3 regions of the Geobacillus sp. CAMR5420 genome follow, and region 1 is predicted to be linked to each of the others. Evidence: predicted binding sites of a transcription regulator. Region 1 holds the regulator's gene; each other region holds the start of a gene.
What was found. Region 1 encodes Rex, which represses fermentation and respiration genes when NADH is low (regulators of the CRP and FNR family bind a similar motif). Its sites were predicted from a motif close to TTGTGAAATATTTCACAA; they were not measured.
Positions count from the first base shown of each region.

Region 2: ric (iron-sulfur cluster repair di-iron protein) is a predicted target of Rex. The motif match lies at 6,195-6,212, and genes of this name have one in related genera.
Region 3: DI44_RS07605 (nitrate reductase subunit alpha) is a predicted target of Rex. The motif match lies at 4,454-4,471, and genes of this name have one in related genera.

Region 1 is NZ_JHUS01000007.1:4,406-12,366, forward strand. Features, by position in the region: gene DI44_RS14815 (ABC-F family ATP-binding cassette domain-containing protein) at 1-1,115, opposite strand, end outside; gene moaC (cyclic pyranopterin monophosphate synthase MoaC) at 1,212-1,700, shown strand; gene DI44_RS14805 (redox-sensing transcriptional repressor Rex) at 1,716-2,357, shown strand; gene tatA (twin-arginine translocase TatA/TatE family subunit) at 2,375-2,527, shown strand; gene tatC (twin-arginine translocase subunit TatC) at 2,548-3,291, shown strand; gene DI44_RS14790 (YdiK family protein) at 3,475-3,654, opposite strand; gene DI44_RS14785 (type II CAAX endopeptidase family protein) at 3,651-4,385, opposite strand; gene groES (co-chaperone GroES) at 4,741-5,025, shown strand; gene groL (chaperonin GroEL) at 5,130-6,746, shown strand; gene fumC (class II fumarate hydratase) at 7,187-7,961, shown strand, end outside.
Region 2 is NZ_JHUS01000020.1:38,218-46,178, forward strand. Features, by position in the region: gene DI44_RS12345 (ABC transporter permease) at 1-344, shown strand, start outside; gene DI44_RS12340 (nitrate/nitrite transporter) at 624-1,799, shown strand; gene DI44_RS19380 (hypothetical protein) at 2,045-2,317, shown strand; gene DI44_RS12330 (Crp/Fnr family transcriptional regulator) at 2,634-3,332, opposite strand; gene modB (molybdate ABC transporter permease subunit) at 3,550-4,212, shown strand; gene moaA (GTP 3',8-cyclase MoaA) at 4,267-5,292, shown strand; gene ric (iron-sulfur cluster repair di-iron protein) at 5,381-6,088, opposite strand; gene DI44_RS12310 (methyl-accepting chemotaxis protein) at 6,376-7,332, shown strand; gene glp (gephyrin-like molybdotransferase Glp) at 7,382-7,961, shown strand, end outside.
Region 3 is NZ_JHUS01000039.1:102,761-110,721, reverse strand. Features, by position in the region: gene narH (nitrate reductase subunit beta) at 1-717, opposite strand, end outside; gene DI44_RS07605 (nitrate reductase subunit alpha) at 707-4,393, opposite strand; gene DI44_RS07610 (metal-dependent hydrolase) at 4,565-5,068, shown strand; gene DI44_RS07615 (alpha/beta fold hydrolase) at 5,155-5,907, shown strand; gene DI44_RS07620 (bacteriocin-processing peptidase family protein) at 6,051-7,961, shown strand, end outside.

The sequences.
Region 1 (7,961 bases):
GACTTGCCGATGCCGTTCGGCCCGACTAGGGCGACGCTTTCGCCGCGCGTGATGCGGAAGCTGATTTGGCGGATGATGGGTGCACCGTCGCCATAGCCAACGGCTATGTCTTCAGCGGTGAGCACTTCATAGCCGCTCGGTCGATCGATCGAGAACGAAAAGGAGGCTGATTTTTCATCGTCGACAGGCCGTTCGAGCCGTTCTATTTTTTCCAGTTGCTTTCGCCGGCTTTGCGCCCGTTTGGCCGTCGAGGCACGGGCGATGTTGCGCTGGATGAAGTCTTGGAGTCGGGCGATTTCTTCTTGCTGTTTCTCGTACCGTCTTAACTCTTGTTCGTATTGCTCGGCCCGCAACTCCAAATAGCGGCTGTAGTTGCCGGCATAGTGTTTGAGCGTGGCATTCGACAGTTCGTATACGTCGGTGACGATTTTGTCTAAAAAGTAGCGGTCGTGGGAAACAACCAGGACGGCACCGGGATAGGCTTGCAAGTACTGCTCCAGCCAGGCAAGCGTCTCAAGATCCAAATGGTTCGTCGGCTCGTCCAAAATCAATAAATCCGGCTTGGACAACAGCAATTTCCCAAGGGCAAGCCGCGTCCGCTGTCCGCCGCTTAACGACGAGACCGGCGTAGTTTTATAATCATATGAGGAAAACTGCAGCCCGTGCAAAACGGAGCGGATGTCGGCTTCGTATTGGTAGCCGCCTTGTTCTTTGTATTGTTCTTGCAGCTCGTCATACATTTTCAGCGTTTTTTCATAGCGAGCGGGATCGGCGAGTACGTCCGGGTCGCCGAGTTGCATGCTGAGTTCGGCGAGCTGTTTTTCGAGTCCTAGAAGCGGGGTGAATACCTCAAGCATTTCGTCCCAAATGGAACGCGGCGAGTCGAGCCCGCTGTTTTGCGCCAAATAGCCGATTTTGATATGGTTTGGTTTGATGATTTTGCCGCTGTCGAAAGAGAGTTCACCGGCGATGATTTTCAACAATGTCGATTTTCCCGCTCCGTTGCGGCCGACAAGGGCGATTCGGTCGCGGGACTGTATTTCTAGTTTTATATTCGATAAAATAAGGTCAGCACCGAAATATTTCGTGAGCCCGTGCACTTGCAAAATGATCATGTCCGTCACCTCGCGAATAGTTTAACGCAAGTCGCGAAAACGGTCAAAGACGAATGATGAAAAATCGTGTATAGTGTATAAATGGAGGAGATTGTATTGTCATCGTTCACTCATTTCAATGAACAAGGGCGCGCGAAAATGGTTGATATTACGCACAAAGAAGATACTGTGCGAGTGGCTGTGGCGCAAACGAGCGTGACTGTCAGCCGGGAAATTTACGAAAAAATGACGAGCAATGCGATCGAGAAAGGGGATGTGCTCGCCGTCGCTCAAGTGGCGGGGGTGATGGCGGCGAAGAAGACAGCTGACCTTATTCCAATGTGTCACCCGCTTATGTTAAAGGGTGTGGACATTGCTTTTGCTTGGGAAAACGATGGAGAAGCGCATAAGCTCGTCATCACGGCAACGGTGAAAACGAAAGGGAGCACAGGAGTGGAAATGGAAGCGCTGACGGCCGCTTCGGTCTGTGCGTTGACAGTGTACGATATGTGCAAGGCGCTTGATAAAGGAATGGTCATCGGTCCGACGTATTTGGTCGAAAAAACGGGCGGGAAGTCTGGCCATTACCGACGGAAAACCGATTAGCTAGGGGATGAGATCATGAGCAACGAACAACCGAAAATTCCGCAGGCAACCGCCAAACGGCTGCCGCTTTACTATCGGTTTTTGAAAAACTTGCACGCTTCCGGCAAGCAACGCGTCTCCTCTGCCGAGTTGAGCGAGGCGGTGAAAGTCGATCCGGCGACGATCCGCCGTGATTTCTCCTATTTTGGCGCGCTTGGCAAAAAGGGATACGGGTATAATGTCAATTATTTGTTGTCGTTTTTCCGCCGGACGCTTGAAGAGGATGAGGTGACCGAAGTCGCCTTGTTTGGCGTCGGCAATTTAGGCACCGCCTTTTTAAACTATAATTTTTCGAAAAACAACAATACGAAAATCGTGATGGCGTTTGATGTCGATGAGCGGAAAGTAGGGACGACAGTCGGCGGGGTGCCGGTCTATCATCTCGATGAGTTGGAGGAGCGGCTTCACGAAAACATCCCGGTCGCCATTTTAACCGTGCCGGCCGCCGCGGCTCAAGCGCTGACCGACCGCCTTGTCGCGCAAGGAATTAAAGGCATTTTAAACTTTACTCCGGCGCGGTTGAACGTGCCGAACCATATTCGCGTCCATCATATCGATTTAGCCATTGAGCTGCAGTCGCTCGTCTATTTTTTGAAAAACTATCCATCGCCATCGTAAAAAGGAGAGAAGAACACATGAAATATTTGTTGCTCGTTGCTGTGATTTTGTTGCTGTTTGGCACGAAAAAGCTGCCGGAATTAGGGCGGTCGTTCGGCCAGTCGCTTCGCGAGTTTAAAGACGCCACAAAAGGGCTCGCTGATGACGAAGAAACGAAAACCGACCGATGACAAGGCAGGATGGAGAAACAATGAATGACAAAGAAATGTCGGTGTATGAGCATCTGGGTGAACTGCGAAAACGGCTCATCATCGTGCTCATCTTTTTTGCTGCGGCGCTTGTCGTTAGTTTCTTTTTTGTCGATGATGTCATTTTGTATTTGCAGCGAACGGCCGAGGCGAAGCATTTGACCATGAACGCCTTCCGCCTCACCGATCCGATTAAAGTGTATTTTCAGTTTGCCTTTGTCATCGCGGCTGTACTGTCGGCTCCGGTGCTGTTGTATCAAATTTGGGCGTTTGTCAGCCCCGGTCTGTATGAAAAAGAGCGGAAAGTGACGTTAAGCTATATCCCGGCGTCGATCGTTCTTTTTTTAGCAGGCGTCAGCTTCGCTTATTTCGTCTTGTTTCCGTTTGTCGTTCGATTTATGAGCCGGCTGGCTGACCAACTAGGGGTTCAACAAATGATCGGCATTAATGAATATTTTCAGTTTTTGCTTCAGCTCGTGCTGCCGTTTGGCATCGTGTTTCAGCTGCCGATCGTCGTGTTGTTTTTCACCCGCTTAGGGCTTATTACGCCGCAGCTTCTTGTTCGCATCCGCAAGTATGCGTATTTAGCGCTGCTTATTTTAGCGGCGGTCATTACGCCGCCGGATGTGCTGTCGCAAGTGATCGTCATGATTCCGCTCACCATTTTGTATGAAGGAAGCATTTGGGTGGCGCGCATCGGCTATCGGAAAGCGCAGCGAGCAGTCGAGCAGGAAGGCAATGAGTGAGGCGGGACGAAAAACATTGAGAGGAAAGCGAGCAAGGCCGGGCCAAACGAAGGGGCTGTCTCAAAAGCCGCAAAACAGGGCTTTGAGGCCGGCCTCTTGTTTTTTTGTTTCCATTTTCACGATATGATCGCCGTCATGGGATTGATGTTCTGGTCCCTTCCCGCGCGAATCACGGGAAGGGGGTCAGCGTTTTGAGGCGAAAAGAAGGCGAAGGGCGGTGCCGAAATCAAAGGCAGCGAGCGCCGCTAAAGCGATGGTGGAGACGTTCCAAACCGTTTCATGAGCACTTTCGATGGCCAAATACGTAAACAGCAAGCCTAAGACGAAATACGGAAGCGAAAACAGCCGAGGGTTTCGCATCATAGCCAAACCCTCCAAACGGCGAGCGGCAGCTCGGACTGGCGCATCATTTTCTCAATCTCGTCGGCCAACAGCGTCTGCATGGCGACGACGAACGTATTCATGGCGACATGGGCGAAAATCGGTACGAAAATGCGTCCGGTTTTCGCGTATAAAAACGCGAATACCATCCCCATGGATGTGTACAGAAGCAAATGTTCCGGCTCCATATGGACAATGGCAAACAAGAGCGAACTGACAAGCGCAGCAAGCCAAAAGTTGTATTTTTCATAAAGCGAGCCGAAAATGATTTTGCGGAAGATGAGCTCTTCCAAAATCGGGCCGATGACGGAGGTGACGACGACCAACAGCGGCGTCAGGCGGATGATATCGATGATTTGCCTTGTATTTTCCGACCCTGGTTTGATGCCGAGCAGCCGCCATTCGATGTTGGCGGCGATGCTTTGGGCCGCGAGCGCCAAAAAGACGCCCAAGACCGCCCACATCCACGAGGAAGCGAGCGGCAGCCGCCGCATCATTCGTTCGTCGCGGTCACCGCGGAGCAGCCATAGGATAATGACAAAAGCGAGCAGGAAACTAATGATCGCCCAATACCCGGAAGCCAGTTTGGCGGCTTCGAGGCGGCTTTCCGCTCCTTGACCGACGCCGAGGGCGCGAAGAAGCGGCACGCCGACAAAGGCGGACAGCTGCATGACGATATACGTGATGATGACGTACCAGTGGTTGCGTTTCAAACCCTCTACCCCTTTTATTTCAAATTATATCCGTATTGTATCACATGTATGGCGAAAATAGTAAGAAAACTGCGCCCCCCAAGCCTGTCTCATCGCTGTAAAAAAATGGGCCGGTGCCGTTTATCGATTTTGGAAATGTGCAATAATGAAAAAGGGCTCCGCGCGGATGGGGAGTAGAGGCAAAACAACCGGCTCCTTTTGCTCTTTCTTCTTTAGGAGAGAAAAACAGTTATTTTTTTGCATTTCCTACTTGCAAAACTGAAAGAAGTTCATTAATATTATAAGTGTGTTAGCACTCAATAGTGATGAGTGCTAATAAGAACGGTGAAAACTATCGTTAAGGAGGTTGTTCCCCGTGTTGAAGCCATTAGGCGATCGTATTGTCATTGAAGTCGTGGAAACAGAAGAAAAAACGGCTAGCGGTATCGTTCTGCCGGATACGGCGAAAGAAAAACCGCAAGAAGGCCGCGTTGTTGCTGTCGGTGCAGGCCGCGTGCTCGATAACGGCCAACGCATCGCGCCGGAAGTCGAAGTTGGCGACCGCATTATCTTCTCGAAATATGCGGGCACAGAAGTGAAATACGACGGCAAAGAATACTTAATTTTGCGCGAAAGCGATATTTTGGCTGTCATCCGCTAATATATGCGTTCATCACATAAACATTCCGAAAACATACTGGGTACTTAATCGGATACTTAACTTGTGGCACGCAGTCCAACAATTTCATAAGGAGGTAACGGGGTATGGCAAAACAAATCAAGTTCAGTGAAGAAGCGCGCCGTGCGATGTTGCGCGGGGTGGACAAACTTGCAGACGCAGTGAAAGTCACATTAGGTCCGAAAGGCCGCAACGTCGTATTGGAGAAAAAATTCGGTTCGCCGCTCATCACGAATGACGGGGTAACGATCGCGAAAGAAATCGAGCTCGAAGATCCGTTTGAAAACATGGGCGCGAAATTGGTCGCTGAAGTCGCCAGCAAAACGAACGACATCGCTGGGGACGGTACAACAACCGCTACGGTATTGGCTCAAGCGATGATCCGCGAAGGCTTGAAAAACGTAGCAGCTGGTGCCAACCCGATGGGCATCCGTCGCGGTATCGAAAAAGCGGTTGCTGTTGCGGTTGAAGAATTGAAAGCCATCTCCAAACCGATTAAAGGAAAAGAGTCGATCGCCCAAGTTGCTGCGATCTCGGCTGCTGACGAAGAAGTCGGCCAATTGATCGCTGAAGCGATGGAACGCGTTGGCAATGATGGCGTTATCACGCTTGAAGAGTCGAAAGGCTTCACGACGGAACTCGACGTTGTCGAAGGGATGCAATTCGACCGCGGTTACGTTTCACCGTACATGATTACGGATACGGAAAAAATGGAAGCTGTCCTTGAAAATCCGTACATCCTCATCACGGACAAAAAAGTATCGAGCATTCAAGAACTGTTGCCGGTCTTAGAACAAGTCGTCCAACAAGGCCGTCCGCTCCTGATCATTGCGGAAGATGTTGAAGGCGAAGCATTGGCGACGCTTGTTGTCAACAAACTGCGCGGCACGTTCAATGCGGTTGCTGTCAAAGCGCCTGGCTTCGGCGATCGCCGCAAAGCGATGCTCGAAGACATTGCGATTTTGACAGGCGGCGAAGTGATCTCGGAAGAGCTTGGCCGTGAATTAAAATCGACGACGATCGCGTCGCTTGGTCGTGCGGCGAAAGTTGTTGTCACGAAAGAAACGACGACGATCGTCGAAGGCGCTGGCGATTCGGAGCGCATCAAAGCGCGCATCAACCAAATCCGTGCGCAGCTTGAAGAAACGACGTCCGAATTCGATCGCGAAAAACTGCAAGAACGCTTGGCGAAATTGGCTGGCGGCGTAGCGGTCATCAAAGTCGGTGCGGCAACAGAAACAGAATTGAAAGAACGCAAACTGCGCATCGAAGACGCGCTCAACTCGACTCGTGCGGCTGTTGAAGAAGGCATTGTCGCCGGCGGTGGCACGGCTCTCATGAACATCTACAACAAAGTCGCTGCCATCGAAGCGGAAGGCGATGAAGCAACCGGTGTGAAAATCGTATTGCGCGCGATCGAAGAACCGGTTCGTCAAATCGCGCAAAACGCTGGTCTGGAAGGCTCGATCATCGTTGAGCGCCTGAAAAACGAAAAACCGGGCATCGGCTTCAATGCGGCAACAGGTGAATGGGTCGACATGATCGAAGCTGGTATCGTTGACCCGACGAAAGTCACTCGTTCGGCGCTGCAAAACGCTGCATCTGTCGCCGCAATGGTCTTGACGACAGAAGCGGTCGTTGCCGACAAACCGGAAGAAAACAAAGGCAACAACAACATGCCGGATATGGGCGGCATGATGTAATCCGCCTAGCGAAACAAAGAACACTGGGAGTAATCCCGGTGTTCTTTTTCTTTTTGCCGCTGGGCAGTAGTCAAATTGAACGTGAAGCTTTGCACTCGGGGCGGCAGGATGGAGCTTGAGTTCTTTGACGAGCAGCGGCGGGGCCGCAGCATCAGCAACCACTCCGCGGCGGCCTGTCGACCACGTATAAATCCCGAGCCGGTGGTCGACCGTTTCGCTGTTGATAGTCAACGTTAATGTAGGCAGCTTGATATCACCGAATGAACAGTCGGAAAGCCATAGAAGAAGCAAAATAAGAAGCGGGGCCCATCGTTTCTTCATTGTCGAACCATTCCCCTTTTTTGAATATAGGCGTCTTTTTAGCCGCTTCGTTGCGTTGATCCGGCTGAAAATGGGAATAAAAATGTAATGGGGATGTCGATGCAAAGGAGGACAACGCAATGAACGAACGAATCGAACGCGACTCGCTCGGCGAGGTGCGGGTGCCGGCCGATAAATACTGGGGGGCGCAGACGGAGCGGAGCCGGCAAAACTTCCGCATCGGCAAAGAAACGATGCCGCTTGAACTCATTTACGCCTATGCCGAGTTGAAAAAAGCGGCGGCCATCGTCAACCATAGAGCCGGGAAACTGAGCGAAGCGAAGCAGCGGGCGATTGTGGCCGCGTGCGAGGAAATTTTGGCGGGCCAATGGGATGACCATTTTCCGCTCGTCGTCTGGCAGACGGGAAGTGGGACGCAGACGAACATGAACGTCAATGAAGTCGTGGCGAGACGGGCGAGCGAGCTGCTGGATGAGGGGGAAGGGCGCATTCACCCGAACGATGATGTGAACATGTCGCAAAGCTCGAACGACACATTCCCAACTGTGATGCATATCGCGATCTTCACGAAGATCCAAACGCACCTCCTGCCAGCGCTTGATGGCTTGATCGGGACATTCGCGACCAAAGAACGCCAATATGGGAAGACGATCAAAATCGGGCGCACCCACTTGCAAGATGCGACGCCGCTCACATTTGGACAAGAGATTTCCGGCTGGCGGGCGATGCTTGATAAAAGCAAGGCGATGATCATAGAGGCGAGTGAGAAGCTGCTTGATTTGGCGATCGGCGGCACGGCGGTTGGCACCGGAATCAATGCGCCGCCGGGATTTGGCGAGCAAGTGGCCGAGCAGCTAAAAACGCAGACGGGCTATCCGTTCCGTTCGTCAACCA
Region 2 (7,961 bases), on a different contig from region 1:
ACTCGATGATCGTGGAAGTATTTGCGAAATCGTTTTTGCAGTCTGACGCCATTACGTCCGTCGAGCAGGCGGTCGGCCGTCAAGAGTTGGTGCTTGGTCTCATGAGATTGTCGCCGAGCTACTTGTTCAATGAATCAACAACCGCCTTGCTTTCGCCGGACGTCCGAACGCTAGGGATCGTCACGGTGGAGCAAACGGCCGGCGCTGTTGCGGCCCCCTTGCCGTTCTCGCAAAGTTTGCTGCTCATTTGGCCGCAGGCGACCGCGCTCATTGCCGCCACCCTCATCTGCTTTGCGATCGCGTATTGGTTGTTTATGAGGCAGGAGATACGGGCGAGTGGGTGAGAAAACAAGTTGTTTGCCGTAGACGGGGCGGAAGAGATGTGTGCGCCCAACAGCGTTTCTTATCGTTCGTATGTGAAAAACGTTCTGCCAAATCGTGTCCGTTCCTTTTGGGGACGGGCTTTTTCTTTTTTTGGATGTGACAAAACCGTGACAACGCTTGTGGCAAAATGGTGACAACAGGCAAGAATGTGATCAACCTCACAAATCCGTTTCCTTCTCCTGCGTATGATGGAAGTACAAACAACGTCACAAATTTTGAAAGTTTGGGAGGGGCTTTTCATGAATAAACAAAAGGCGCTGCTGCCGATTACGACGTTCGCCATGATGTTTTCATTCGCCGTGTGGGCCGTGTTTTCGCCGCTTGCGAGTACGTTTCAGCAAATGTACGGGCTGACATCGACGCAAAAAAGCATTTTGGTCGCCATTCCGGTGCTGCTTGGCTCGATCATGCGTTTGCCGCTTGGCATTTGGACGGACCGGATCGGCGGGCGCAGGCTGTTTTCGCTGCTGCTCTTGTTTCTTGTCATTCCGCTTGTTGGCGCAGGGTTTGCAGATTCGTATGCGATGCTTCTGTTTTGGGCGTTTTTCATCGGCATGGCCGGAACGTCGTTCGCCATTTCGGTGACGTTCGTTTCCCGCTTGACTCCGCCGGAAAAGCAAGGGACGGCGCTTGGGATTAACGCGATGGGCAACTTCGGCACGGCGGTTGCTGCGTTTTCCGTTCCATCGATTGCCGCAGCGTTTGGTGTGCCTTGGGCTTTTTGGGGGATGATCATTCCGGTTGTCGTCATGCTCGTTTTCGTTTGGTTTTTCACACCGGATATGCCGAAGCCGAAACAACAAAAAACGGTGCGTGAATCGCTGTCGGTATTGAAATATAAACATACGTGGACGTTGTCGCTCTTTTACTTCGTTACGTTCGGGGCGTTTGTCGCTTTCGGCATTTACTTGCCGTCGCTGCTCGTTGACTTGTATGGGTTGACGCCAGTGGATGCTGGGATGCGCGCGGCTGGGTTTACTGTACTCGCTACGCTCGCGCGGCCAGTCGGCGGCTATCTTGGCGATAAAATCGGAGCTGAACGGGTGTTGACGTTCGTCTACGCTGGAATGACAATCGGCGCGTTGGTGATCGCGTTTGGAATGGAAAATATTTGGGTGATGACAGCGGCTTGTTTGTTTGTGGCCGTGATGTCTGGGCTGGGCAACGGTGCGGTGTTCAAACTCGTGCCGCAGCTGTTCCCAGCCGAAACGGGCGCCGTCACCGGCCTTGTCGGCGCCTGGGGCGGACTTGGCGGCTTTTTTCCGCCGATTGTCATGGGGATCATTAAAGATGCAACAGGTTCGTACGTGCTCGGTTTTCTGCTCCTTAGTTTGTTTACCCTTATTTGCTTCTTGCTGAACCGGCTCGTATTTGGCAAAAAAGCCGGCGAACCGGCGAAGCGGTTCGCTTCTTGAATGGAATACCGTATAGAGAGGCTGAAAGCTTGTTCGCTTTTAGCCTCTTTTTTTGTTTGGGCGTGTTTTTCTGTTATTCAATGTGAGTATGCGTTTCACTATTGTTACATGATTAAAATATATTGCTCATTATTTCACGAACCCTTCAAACATGGCCGCTCCTTGGTGATACAAATCACTAGGGGAAAGGCAGAAATGGCGTACGCTGAAGGTGTAAATCAAATCAACTGAAGGGGGAGAAAACAGTGAAACGAAATGTGTCTACGTTGTTGTCAGTTGCGTTGGTTGCATCGCTTTTGGCCGCATGCAGCAACGGGGGAGGAGGAGAGGCAAAGGCGGAAAATAAAAACGGAACAGCGGCAACTACGCAACAGTCTGCTACGAACATGTTAGCGGCGCATAAAGGATTGAACCAAGCACCGGTGCCGTTGAAAATGGAGCGGATCGGACCGCATGACGTCCGCGTTGAAATGACGGCGCAAATCGGGAATATACCCGATCGTCACTCATCAGTTTAACCATGCACAAAAAGGAGCCGTCGCCATGCTGAAAGTGACCGAAACGGGCGAAGACGACGGCTCAGAAACAAGCGGACATTAATGTTTCCCCATTTCCCTAAACGGGAGATAGCCGCCTAAAGCCCTATAGCTCTTATTATACGGCGGTGAAAAGAAAAAGAAGTGATTCGCATCACAATCGAAAAAAAGAGAGCGTCCGGCAGGCCGCGAACAACGGTCGGTCGGGCGTTCTTCTAATCAGCGCGCCAAAATGGCTTGGTCGTTGCTGTGTATCGAAGGGGAACGATCAGACAGACCCCTAACTACGGTGCACCGCTCACTCAATGCAACAAATATCCGGCGGACAGTCTTCGCATTGAATTTCCGTTTTCAAATAGTTTAAATCATGAACCGTAATTTTCCCCCGTTTTGTCGAGATGATCCCTTGTTGTTTTAATGCATTGAGCATCCGATTAACGCTTTCGCGCGTTGTGCCGCAAAAGTTGGCTAAATCTTGGTTTTTCAATGCGACGTCGATCAAAATGCTTCCATCTTCAAGCGGGACGCCATAGCTGTTGCATAGGCGAATGAGCGTCGAATAGAGCGCCCCTTTTTTTCCGTTCATAATCAAATCGCGGAATTTCGTCTGTGTCCGCCGGACATGCTTGCTCATCCAGCGCATATATTCAAGAGTAAGGGTCGGATTGATAAGCAGCTGCTGTTCCAGTTCCTCTTTGTTTACGACTGCCGCTTCGCCTGGCTCTATTACCTTGGCCGTCAACAAGTAGTGTGCATCGTTCGTAAACAGCGTCAATTCACCAACGATTTCCCCGCTTCCGCAAATGCGGAAGCACATTTCTTTTCCGTCCGGACAAATTTTGCTTACTTGCACTTTGCCAGAGAGGATCAAATACAATTCATTGGCCGGCATCCCTTCTTGGAACAAAAAGGAGTGCTTGCGCAACGGAATCACTTTTTTCGACGATTGCAACAAAGAACGTAAATGGGGAAAATATCCATTCACTGCAGCTTCCATCGATAGCACCTCCATTCATTCAGCTATTTCTATTGTAAAAATCATCACAGCGGGAGAGAGTGAAAAAAATCACCGGTTACTGTTTTTTGTGCGAGGCGTCACAATTTTTTCTAAATTGGTTTTTCCTTTTTCTATGTTACAATGTGAGTAGCATCACAGCATTCTACTGTTTGTTTTCGTATGGTAAAAGGGAGACGGAACAGAGAGAGGTTCGTCGATGGAAGAGTTTTGGTCACCGGTATGGTTATCGATAAACGTATCGCTTCTTGCCGGAGTGATCGTCGCAATCCTTGGAACAGCGGCGGCGAGGTGGATGGCGCGCCGCCGGTTTCGTGGGAAGACGATCGTGGAGACGGTGTTTATGTTGCCGCTCGTGCTGCCGCCGTCGGTCGTCGGTTTTTTGCTCGTCGTCTTGTTTGGCCGACATAGCCCCATCGGCCAGTGGATCGAGGCGTCGTTTCATACGACCGTACTGTTTACACCCGGCGCGGCGGTGATGGCGGCGGTTGTTGTGTCGTTTCCGCTCATGTACCAGGCGGCCAAAGCGGGTCTGGAAGCCGTTGATCCAACCGTTGAAGGAGCGGCGCGCATCGATGGGGCGAATGAGCGCCAAGTGTTTTGGCATATTTCGCTGCCGCTGGCCAGAAACGCCTTGTTGTCCGGGGCGGTGCTGTCGTTTGCCCGCAGCCTGGGGGAGTTTGGCGCAACGCTCATGTTTGCCGGGAATATTCCGGGAAAAACGCAAACGATCCCCACCGCTGTCTATATGGCGATGGAGTCGGGGCGGATGGAGTTGGCGTGGGCATGGGTGGCGGTCACCATTGGATTGTCATTTAGTTTGTTGTCCTGTGCGGCGAAACTAGGCCGTTGGCAGCGATAAGGAGCAGGCCGTTGGAACATCACGCGGCCCATGAAAGGGAAAGGAGGGAGCGACATGGAAGAGCGCGACCGGGTGAAGATCACCGACCGCCTCGCCCGCCCGCTTCGCGATTTGCGGTTGTCGGTCATCGACCAATGCAATTTTCGCTGCGTCTATTGCATGCCTGCGGAAGTGTTCGGGCCGAATTTTCGCTTTTTGGCGGAAGACCAACTGTTGACGGTTGAGGAAATGGCGCTTTTAGCGGAATGTTTTGTCGAGCTTGGCGTTGAAAAAATCCGCCTGACCGGCGGCGAGCCGTTGCTTCGGCGCGACCTCGATGCGCTCATTGAGCGGCTGTCCGCGCTCCCTGGCCTGCGCGATATCGGCTTGACGACCAATGGCGTCCATTTAGTGAAATGGGCGCAGCGGCTGAAAGAAGCCGGGTTGAAGCGCGTCAACGTCAGCTTGGATGCGTTGGATGATGACATTTTCCGAAAAATGAACGGCATCGGCGTCGGCGTCACCCCGGTGTTAAAAGGCATCGAAGCCGCCCGGGCGGCGGGGCTCGGCGTCAAGGTGAACATGGTCGTCAAAAAAGGGTGGAACGACTCGCAAATCGTGCCAATGGCGGCCTATTTCAAAGAACAAGGCATTCCGCTCCGCTTGATTGAGTTTATGGATGTCGGCACCACGAACGGCTGGGATTACTCCCATGTCGTGACGAAAAAAGAGATGTATGAACAAATCAACGCCATGCACCCTCTTGAACCGGTTGAAAAAGCGTACTTCGGCGAAGTGGCGAGCCGCTACCGGTACGCGGGCACGAACGTAGAAGTCGGCTTTATCGCCTCGGTGACGGAAACGTTTTGCCGGAGCTGCACGAGGGCGCGCATTTCCGCCGATGGCAAGCTGTACACGTGTTTGTTTGCTTCTGAGGGCGTGTCGTTGAAAGACAAACTGCGCGCCGGCGCGGGGAAAGAAGAGCTGAAGGCGCTGATCGCCGCCATCTGGAGCGAGCGGACAGACCGCTATTCAGAAGAACGGACGGCAGAGACAGCGAAACAGCGCCCGAAAATTGAAATGTCGTATATTGGGGGATGAAGAAAAACGGGAGCGCTCTTTTTCATAGAAGAAGCGATCCCGTTTTTGGTTTATGTTTTCGGAAGTGCGAATCGGCGTCTTTCTTCCTTTAAACCTTCACCGCCGCCAACACGCGCGGGAAGAGGATGTTGTTTTCCAAATGGATGTGGGTAAACAAATCGTCTTCAAGCGCGGCCAGCCGGTTGTAGACGAGGCGATACGTGCCGCACGCGTCTTCTGGCGGGGTGAAGTCGTTTGTGATTTCACGAATTTCTTTCATCAAATCACCGGCGACATCATGCTCATTGACCAGTTCGCGAACGGCCCGCTCGACCGCCTCCCGGTTCTCCGGCGATGGGTTGTCGGCAAATTGCAAAATGAGCGGGAACGCTCCCGTTTCCTCTTTAATGAGATGCTGCTCGAGTTCTGTTTTTAACTCATGAAACAGTTTATGCACGCGGGAAAGATGCGGATGGTGCATGCCGTGTACGCGCAATACTTTCGTGACATACGGGCTGAGCTGCGGCAGTTCCTCGTTCAAATAGCGGTGGTGCGTGTTGATGATATGATCGACCAAGTCGGCTAGCGGCGCTTCACTCCAATTTCCGGTCGGCTTGTTTTGCGCTTCCGCGTAAAGGGTGTTCAGCTCGCGAAGAAGCGCTTCGCCATCAAGTCCGAGCTCTTCAATCGCTTCTTTTAACGGACGCTGTCCGCCGCAGCAAAAATCGATGCGCCGCGCTTTAAACAAATCAGCTGCTTTCGGAAATTGAGTAACAATATCGCCAATCAATGATTGTTCAGTAAACCGCTGTTCCATTCATCATCCCTCCATTGATCCAATCGTTACAGCTTCAGCATACCGTGTTTTCCGCGAAGGTGTTGTGACGGATCTCACATACGTAAAAAAAAGTGGACATCGATCCATGTGATAAACGTCACAACAGCACGTTTCTTCTTTATCGTACAATGAAAAAAAGCAGACTTCTGCTGACTCTTTGCAGAGGCGGTGTCTGCTTTCGTGGATGAGAACGGACATGTTCAGCAGATAACATACAACGTGTTGACAACAGAAGCCAATCAAGAGAAGGAAAAGGGGAGACGGATATGTGGGCGTTGGTGAAGGGAAGGCAGTGGGAGGAGGAAAAAACAGAACTGGAGCGGCAACTCGCTGAGATGAAAGAAGAGCTCACGAGACAAAAGGAAGCCATTCATGAGACGGTGGCCGGCTTGCTCGGGGAGTTGCAGGAAATCGTTCACCAGCATGAGGTGGTCAACGGACAACACCATGTATTAGGCCAGCTGGTTGACCGAACGAAAGAAAAGGTTGATAATGTCAGTACGCTCAGCAAGTCATCATATGCGATTTCCGATCGTTTATGCGAACAAGGGAACGCGTTGGTGGAGACGGCGGGTCAGATGGTCGCAGCCGCAAAAGAAGGTATCCGCATGTCGGAAGAAATGGAGCAGGCGATGGGGCGGCTCGGCAGTGAGATGGAAACGACATCGGCCGCGATGCATCGGTTGCGCGGCCGCTCGCAAGAAATTGAACAAATTGTGAAAGTGATCAAAGAAATCGCTGGCCAGACGAATTTGATCGCGTTAAACGCCTCGATCGAAGCCGCTCGCGCCGGGGAGCATGGCAAAGGGTTTTCCGTCGTCGCCGCTGAAGTGAGGAAATTGGCTGAGCATACGGCGGACAGCACGGAAACGATTCACCAGCTAACCGATGCCGTGCAGCAGGAAATCGAGCGGTCGCTAGAGCAAACGGAAGCCATTTCATCTTTGATCGAAACGGTTGTCCAAATGAGCATCCATACAGCTCGCAAATGGTCGGCGATGATGGAGCTGATCGATCAAGTCGAAAATCGAGCCCAAGACGTGCTAAACTATATTCAGGAACAATACCGCTATGCGGATAAAGTGAGGAAAGAGCTCGAACAGTCCGCCGCTTTGTTTGGCGAAACGCGGGAGATGATTTTGCGGCATATTGCCGATGCGAGCGTCGTTGATGAAAAGTTGGCAGAAGGCATAAAACAGCTGCAACAATGGCAACAACGTTGAAAGAACGATATGGTTGCCGCCAGCCGTATGATCGAAAGGAGAGAGAGAGATGGTCGAAAGACGAACCCCGATTCCTGTAGCGGAAGCGATCGATCGGGTGATGCGTTATGCCGGAGTGGGAGAAGAGGAAACGGTGCCGCTTCGCCAGTCGTATGGCCGCTATTTGGCCGAAGATTTGCGTGCTGACCATGACGTGCCGCCGTTTGACCGCTCGCCGTATGACGGATTTGCCATTCGCGCCGCCGACTCGGAAGGAGCGGGACTTGACCATCCGGTCGAGTTTGAAGTCATTGAAACGATCGGCGCCGGGCAAGTGGCGAAGCAGCCCGTCGGCCCGTTTCAAGCGGTGCGCTTGATGACCGGGGCGCAAATTCCCCAAGGATGCGATGCGGTCGTCATGCTCGAGCTCGCCAAACAGTACGAGCGGGATGGAAAAACGTATATGGCCATTAAACGCCCGTTCCGCCCTGGCGACAATATTTCGTTTCAAGGGGAAGATGCGAAAAAAGGGCAGCCGCTTGTCGAAAAAGGAACGCGCATCAATCCCGGGGTGGCGGCGCTCTTGGCGACGTTCGGCTACGCCGAAGTGAAGGTGGCGAAAAAGCCGCGGATTGGCATTTTTGCGACCG
Region 3 (7,961 bases), on a different contig from region 1:
TTCCGCTTTGTTCGTTTGCCAGTTGAAATACACTTTTTTGTACGGGCAGCTTGTGACGCAATACCGCCAAGCGCGGCAGGCGTTTTGGTCGACGAGGACGATGCCGTCCTCGTCGCGTTTGTACATGGCGCCTGACGGGCAGCTCGATACGCATGACGGATTGAGGCAATGCTCGCAAATGCGCGGCAAGTACATCATAAAGACATTCTCAAATTCCGCTTGGATCGCCTGCTCCATTTTGACAACGTTCGGATCACGCAAACCGGTGATATGGACGCCGGCCAGATCGTCTTCCCAGTTCGGCCCCCATGACAGCTCCATCCATTCGCCGGTGATGCTTGATTTCGGCCGCGCCACTGGCTGGTATTGTTTTAGCGGGCTGTTCGTCAACGTTTCATAGTCGTAATTCCACGGTTCGTAGTAATCGTCGATCGTAGGCTGGTACGGATTGTAGAACAAGTTGACGAGCCGCATCGCTTTCGAGCCGGATTTGAGCCGCAGTTCGCCGTTTTTCAACTCCCAGCCGCCTCTATACTTCTCTTGGTTTTCCCATTGTTTCGGATAGCCGATTCCGGGTTTCGTTTCAACGTTGTTAAAGTACATGTATTCAGCGCCGGGGCGGTTCGTCCATGTGTTTTTGCACGTGACGCTGCACGTATGGCAGCCGATGCATTTGTCCAAATTCATCACCATGCCGACTTGCGCTTTAATCTTCAAGCCAATCAACCTCCTCGAGTTTGCGGATGACGACGTACAGGTCGCGTTGGTTGCCCGTCGGTCCGTAATAGTTGAATCCGTAGCTTAACTGTGCATATCCGCCGATCATATGCGTCGGCTTTACGTGGATGCGCGTCGGGCTGTTGTGTGTGCCGCCGCGGTTGTTTGTCAGCTTCGTGCCCGGCACGTTAATATGGCGGTCTTGCGCGTGGTGCATAAACGCCATGCCGCGCGGCAGCCGGTGGGAGACGACGGCGCGGGCGACGACGACGCCGTTTTCGTTGAAACATTCGATCCAGTCGTTGTCGTTGATGCCGGCTTCGGCCGCATCATCTTTGTTCATCCACACGGTCGGCCCGCCGCGGAAAAGCGTCAACATCGGCAAGGAGTCGAAATACATGCTGTGGATCGACCATTTGTTATGCGGCGTCAAATAGTTCAAGATGACTTCCTTTCCGTTTTCTTTCGGGCGTTTGTTTGAAAACGGACGGTGCGGCAACACCGGCTTGAACGTCGCCATCGTTTCGCCAAACTCGTGCATCAGTTCATGATCGATGTAAAACGACTGCCGGCCGGTCAACGTCCGCCACGGGATGAGCCGTTCGACGTTCGTCGTAAACGGCGAGTAGCGCCGCCCGCCTTTTTCCGAGCCGCTGAACGCCGGCGAGGTGATGACCGTTTTCGGCTGGGCGGTGATTTGTTCAAACGTAAAGCATTCTTCCTCGCGTTCTTTCGCTAAATCGGCCAATTTCAAATCCGTCTTTTTCTCAAGCGCCTCCCACGCTTTCACCGCCATTTTGCCGTTTGTAGTTGATGACAGCGTCAAAATCGCTTCAGCCGCTTTTTTCGCTTCGCTGATATCCGGGCAGCCGTCGGCGATGGAAGCGCGCCGGACAGTGCCGAGCCGGCGTTTCAACTGTTCATACTCGTCTTTCGCTGACCAGGCAATCCCTTTTGTGCCGATCGGCTGGCGGGCGACATTTGGACCTAAGGCGGTCATTTGGTCGTAAAGAAGGGTATAGTCGCGTTCAATGACGTGAATGTTCGGCATCGTTTTGCCCGGAATCGGTTCGGTTTCGCCTTTGCTCCAGTCTTTCACTTCACCGAACGGCTGCGCCAGCTCTTGCGCCGTATCGTGCAACAGCGGAGTGGCGACGACTTCTTTCATCGGCTTTAAGCCGGCTTGTTTGGCGACATCAGATACGGCTTTCGCGAGTGATTTGAAAATATCCCAGTCCGAGCGCGCTTCCCAGAGCGGAGGCACGGCTGGATTGAACGGATGGACGAACGGATGCATATCCGTGCTGCTTAAGTCATGTTTTTCATACCATGTCGCTGCCGGCAGGACGACATCGGAGTAGAGCGCTGTGCCGGCCATGCGGAAGTCCAAGTTGACAAGCAGATCGAGCTTGCCTTCCGGCGCTTCATCGCGCCAGCGGATTTCTTCCGGGCGCAGGCTGTCTCGGTCATCGTTTAACAAGCCGTTCGTCGTGCCAAGCAAATGTTTTAAGAAATATTCGTGCCCTTTGCCGGAGCTTGAAATTAAGTTGGCGCGCCAGACGATCAAGTTGCGCGGGAAGTTGGCCTCATCGTCCGGGTCTTCAATGGCAAACTGCAGCTTTTTCTCTTTCAGCTGTTTCGCGACATAGGCGCCGATTTCTTCCGGTGTGCGGGCGCCGGCGTGAACGGCTTCGTTGTACAGCTCGATGCCGTTTTTGTTAAATGTCGGGTACGACGGCAGCCAGCCGAGCCGCGCGGCCAAGACGTTGTAATCGCCAGGATGCAAGTAGCGCGCTTTTTTGGCCAGCGGCGAGACGAGTTCGTCGACCGGCCGCTCTTCATAGCGCCATTGATCGGTAGCAAAGTAAAAGAACGACGTGCCGTTTTGCAATTTCGCCGGTCCGACCCAGTCGCGTGCCATGGCGATTGTCTGCCATCCTTCCGCTGGGCGCAGTTTTTCTTGCCCGACGTAATGCGCCCAGCCGCCGCCATTCACCCCTTGGGCGCCGACGAACAAGACAAGGTTCAAGACGGCGCGGTAAATCGTATCGGAGTTGAACCAATGGTTGATCCCGGCGCCGACGATGATCATGGACCGGCCGTTTGTGTCGATCGCGTTGTCGGCAAACTCGCGGGCGATTTTGACGACGAGATCCCGCTTGACACCGGTGATCGCTTCTTGCCATGCTGGCGTGAACGGCACCTCGTCGTCGTACGAGCGGGCGACTGTGCCGCCGATGCCGCGGTCAATGCCGTAGTTGGCCAAAACCAAGTCATAGACGGTCGTGACATACACGTCGCCCGCTTCGGTGTGCACTTTTTTCACCGGCACAGCACGCTCGATTGTTTTTCCACCGTCATCCGTGAAATATGGCAACTGAATCGGGAAGATTCCATCTTCGCTCCCTAAAAACGACAGGCGTGGCTCAAGCGGCTGTTCTGTTTCCTCATCAACAAGACGCAAGTTCCATTTTCCTTTGTCTTCCCAGCGAGCGCCGATCGTTCCATTCGGCACGACAAACGAGTCGGTGTTTTCATCATAGATGACCGGCTTCCATTCGGCATTGTTCGTTTGTTTGCCAAGGTCTTTCGCCAACAAGAAGCGGCCGGCCGTCCATGCGCCGCCGTTTTGTTTTAAGGTGACGACAAACGGAAAATCGGTGTACGTTTTGGCATATCGTTCAAAATATGGAACGGTCCGTTTGACGTAATATTCGTTTAAAATAACATGCCCCATCGCCATCGCCAAGGCGCCGTCCGTCCCTTGCTTCACCGACAGCCAGTCGTCGGCGAATTTTGTCGACTCGGCGTAATCCGGGCTGACGGAGACGACTTTCGTGCCGCGGTAGCGCACTTCGGCTAAAAAGTGAGCGTCCGGAGTCCGGGTGAGCGGGACGTTCGAGCCCCAGGTGATGATGTAGCCGGCGTTGTACCAGTCGCTTGACTCCGGCACGTCCGTTTGGTCGCCCCAAATTTGCGGCGACGCCGGCGGCAAGTCGGCGTACCAATCATAGAAGCTTAACATCGGCCCGCCCATCAGCTGCATGAAGCGCGATCCGGCGGCATGGCTGACCATCGACATCGCCGGAATCGGCGAGAAGCCGACGTTGCGGTCCGGGCCGTATTTGACGACCGTATACAATAAAGAAGCGGCGACAAGCGTCAATGCTTCATCCCAGCTGACGCGCACGAATCCGCCCTTCCCGCGCGCCTGTTTGTAGCGCTTCGCTTTTTCGCGGTCTTCAACGATGCTTTTCCACGCCTCAAGCGGGTTGTTTGGATGATGGGAGAGCGCCTCGCGCCACATGTCAAGCAAGATGCCGCGGACATACGGGTATTTGACGCGCAGCGGGCTGTACATATACCATGAGAAGCTCGCGCCGCGCGGGCAGCCGCGCGGTTCAAAGTCCGGCATATCCGGCCCGGTTGACGGGTAGTCAAGCTGCTGCCCTTCCCACGTGACGATGCCGTTTTTGACGTAAATGTTCCAGCTGCACGACCCCGTGCAGTTGACGCCATGGGTCGAGCGGACGACTTTGTCGTGCTGCCAGCGGCGACGGTACGCATCTTCCCAGGCGCGGTCGCCGTAAGTTGTTTCACTGTGGCCGTCGGCTTGGCGCTCGATCGGCCGAATATATTTGAAACGGTTGGTGAGCGGAGATCGTTTTCGTTTCATTTGCTTCACTCCTTATTAGCGTTGTGTACTTTTAACTATAGCCATGATGTCAATAACGCGATGTTAACTTTGTCACACTTGGCATCATTGTCACAAATCCGTCAAAGAAACGAACAAATATTCTTTTCTGTGGTATAATGGGGAAAACGATAAAAGTTTGAGGGGATTTCGTTGCGATACTCCAGCCATGTCATTGCCACATTATGCCTCGGCGCGGCGGCGGCCGCGCATACAAAGCTGCCGTTTACCGCCGCCTATACGGCGGGGCTTGTCATCGGCAGCCTTCTTCCTGACATTGACGAGCCGTCGTCATACGTCGGCCGCCGTTCGTTCGGCGTCGCGGGGAAAGTAAAAGAAGCGTTCGGCCATCGCGGCATGACGCATTCGCTCATCGTCTGGGGGGTGCTTGCCGCCCTCGTCTGGCGCGACTCGGCGTCGCCGTTTACCGCTGGGCTCGTGCTCGGCTACTTGTTTCACATTGTGGAAGACTTTTTTTCTGTTCAAGGGGTGCCGCTGTTTTGGCCGTTTTCGTCCAAGCGGTGGAAAGTGCCGCTCTATCGGACGGGAAAAGGGATGGAGAAAGCATTGGTTGGCATCGCTTGGATCGCATTCGTCTATTTTGGCGTCAACGGCTTGTTTCACGAATGGTGGCGGTCATGGTTGTCGATGTGGTAACGGCGTCCGATCAAAAAAGGAAAAAAGAGGTGCGGCGGCGAATATAGTGAGAGGAACGGATTTGACTAGATAAGGGGGAGAGGAAGATGAGCGAACAATATCCGGTGCTCTCGGGCGCCGAGCCGTTTTACGCCGAAAACGGGCCGGTCGGGGTGCTGCTCGTGCACGGATTCACCGGCACGCCCCACAGCATGCGCCCGCTCGCTGAGGCGTATGCGAAAGCCGGCTACACGGTCTGCCTGCCGCGCTTAAAAGGGCACGGAACGCATTATGAAGACATGGAGCGGACGACGTTCCACGACTGGATCGCCTCGGTCGAAGAAGGATATGAATGGCTGAAAAAACGATGCCAAACCATTTTTGTCACCGGTCTGTCCATGGGTGGGACGCTGACGCTTTATATGGCGGAACGTTACCCGTCCATCCGCGGCATCGTCTTGATCAATGCGGCGATTGACATTCCGGCCATTCGCGCTGGGATGGCGGCCGGGGGTGAGCTGCCGAGGTATCTGGATTCGATCGGTTCGGATTTGAAAAATCCGGATGTGAAAGAGCTGGCGTACGAGAAAACGCCGACGGCTTCGCTTCTTCAGCTGGCTAGGCTGATGGGGCAAGTGAAAGGCGAACTGGAACGTGTGACATGCCCGATTTTAATTTTCGTCTCGAACGAAGACCATGTCGTGCCGCCTGAGAACGCGGACATCATTTTTCGCGGCGTCCACTCGTCAGACAAAGAGATCGTTCGGCTGAAAAACAGCTATCATGTTGCGACACTTGATTACGACCAAACGACGATTATCGAACGATCGCTGGAATTTTTCGCTAAGCATGCGGATTGAGTGCGTCTGTTCTGAGCCTTGTCCTGTCAAAACAGGGCAGGGCAATTTTTGTTGTCGTTATTTTTCTAAAAAAATAGGTGGCTGTTTTCGACGGCTTGTTCTAAACTAATGATAGTGAAAATGATAAAGGAGCTTTCAGTTGCATGATGATGGAACAAATTTCGTTGCTTATTCAAGAAAAGAGAATAATAGAGGCTCTAAACAAAGTAAAACCGTATTTGGAAAACGTAGGATTATTCGAGTGGCGGCCGCTCATGGCTTCGTGGGACGAGATCGAACCGTTTCGGACGCTCATCCGCCTGTTCGATTACGCGCTTATGTACCGGCATAGCGGGCTTGTCGCTCGGTACGCCCATCGGAAGTTCAACACGCTGCAGACGCTCGCTTGGGTGTGCGATGAGTGGCTCGAGAACCGCCGGCCGCTCGATGTGGAAGAGGCGCTCACCCCGCGTCTTACAGAAGCGCTCGAAGGCCGGGTGGAGGAGCCGAGGGAAGCGATCGCCCGGGCGGCGTTTGCGTTGGTGCGCGCTTTATTGGATATGCAGCGGGTCGAGGAGGCGCGGGAATGGATGGATGTGGTTGCCCGCTATGAGACGGCGCCGATGCATGACAAATGGGGCTACTTTTATATCGAGACCGGCGACCGGAAAAACGCGGAACAGGCGATTCGCGCCGGTCTCGACGACTCGGAGCGCGGCGATATGTGCTATTTGCTTCTTGCCGATTTGTATGCGCTCGATGGCCGCCACCGCGAGGCGCTTGCCGTTTTGGAAGAAGGAAAGCAGCGTTTTCCGCAAGTGTTAGCGTTTTACGCTGAGCGCGTGCGCCGCCTGCGCGATGTGCGCGCCTACCGCGAGGCGCTCGCGGCGATGGAGGAGCTTGACCGTTTGAATCCGCTTCATATGCATCGCCGTTATTTTGCCCATTTGCGCGCCGAATTGTATTACCAGCTTGACGAATGGGAGAAGCTTGAATCGCTTGTGAAAGCGGAGCCGCAGCTTGAAAAAACGCCGTACGCCCGCGCGCTTGGGCAGCAAAGGAAACGGTCGGTGGTGCTGCCGCTTGTGCCGGTCGTGCAAAAGCATAACTATTGCGTGCCGGCAAGTTTGGAAATGATGCTTCGATTGCTTGGCTCCCCCCGTACGCAGGATGAAGTGGCCGAACATATTTTTGATGTGCGCGGATCGAAGCTGTCCACGACCGTACATTATTTGGAAGATCTTGGATTTGTTTGCCGCTTTTTCATCGGCACGCTGCCGCGCTGGAAGCGGCTCATTGATGAGGGCGTTCCGGTGCTGTTGAGCGTCGATTACGAACAGTCATCACACGTCCAAGTGCTGTTTGGCTATGACGAACGGCTTGGGGCGTTGTACGTGCAAGACCCGAATCTATTTGATCCGTTTGTCGTTTCCGAGGACGAGCTTGCCAAATGGTATGCAGGGACGCATTATTTGTCGATTGTGGCGCTTCCCCGGGAAAAAGCGGCGCTCGCCGCCGAGCTCCCCGAAGAGGAAGACCGCTATTTCCGCGAATTGCATGCGTTGGCCGAAAAGATGGATGAGGACGAGCAGGCGCATTTCGCCGTGTTTGTCGCCTTTTTGCACAAGCATGAGCACATCCCGTACACATGGCTGTATGTCATGAAGCATTTTAGCAGCGATGAGGCGAAGCCGCTTGTGTTGGATTACACCAGGCGCGTCTTGAGCGAGTATCCCGAACATAACGACTTGCTGCTGATGGCGGCGAAAGCGTACGTCTACACGCAAGAAATGGAGAAGGCCGAAGACGTTCTCAAACGGGTGAAAGGAAAGGCGCAAAGCCCGCTCTACCATTATTTGCGCGGCCGCATTGCCTTTTTTGCCAGCCGCTACGAAGAGGCGGCACGCTATTTTCGCACCTCGCTCCAGTTGGACCCAGATCAGCCGGAAGTGTGGAGCTATTTCGGGCTCGCCTCGGCGTACGCCGGTCATATCGAAAAAGGGCTCATCTCTTCGCGCGTGGCAGTCAGCCTGTATCCGGGGGATTTGTTTATCGAAACAAACCACGGTGTGCTG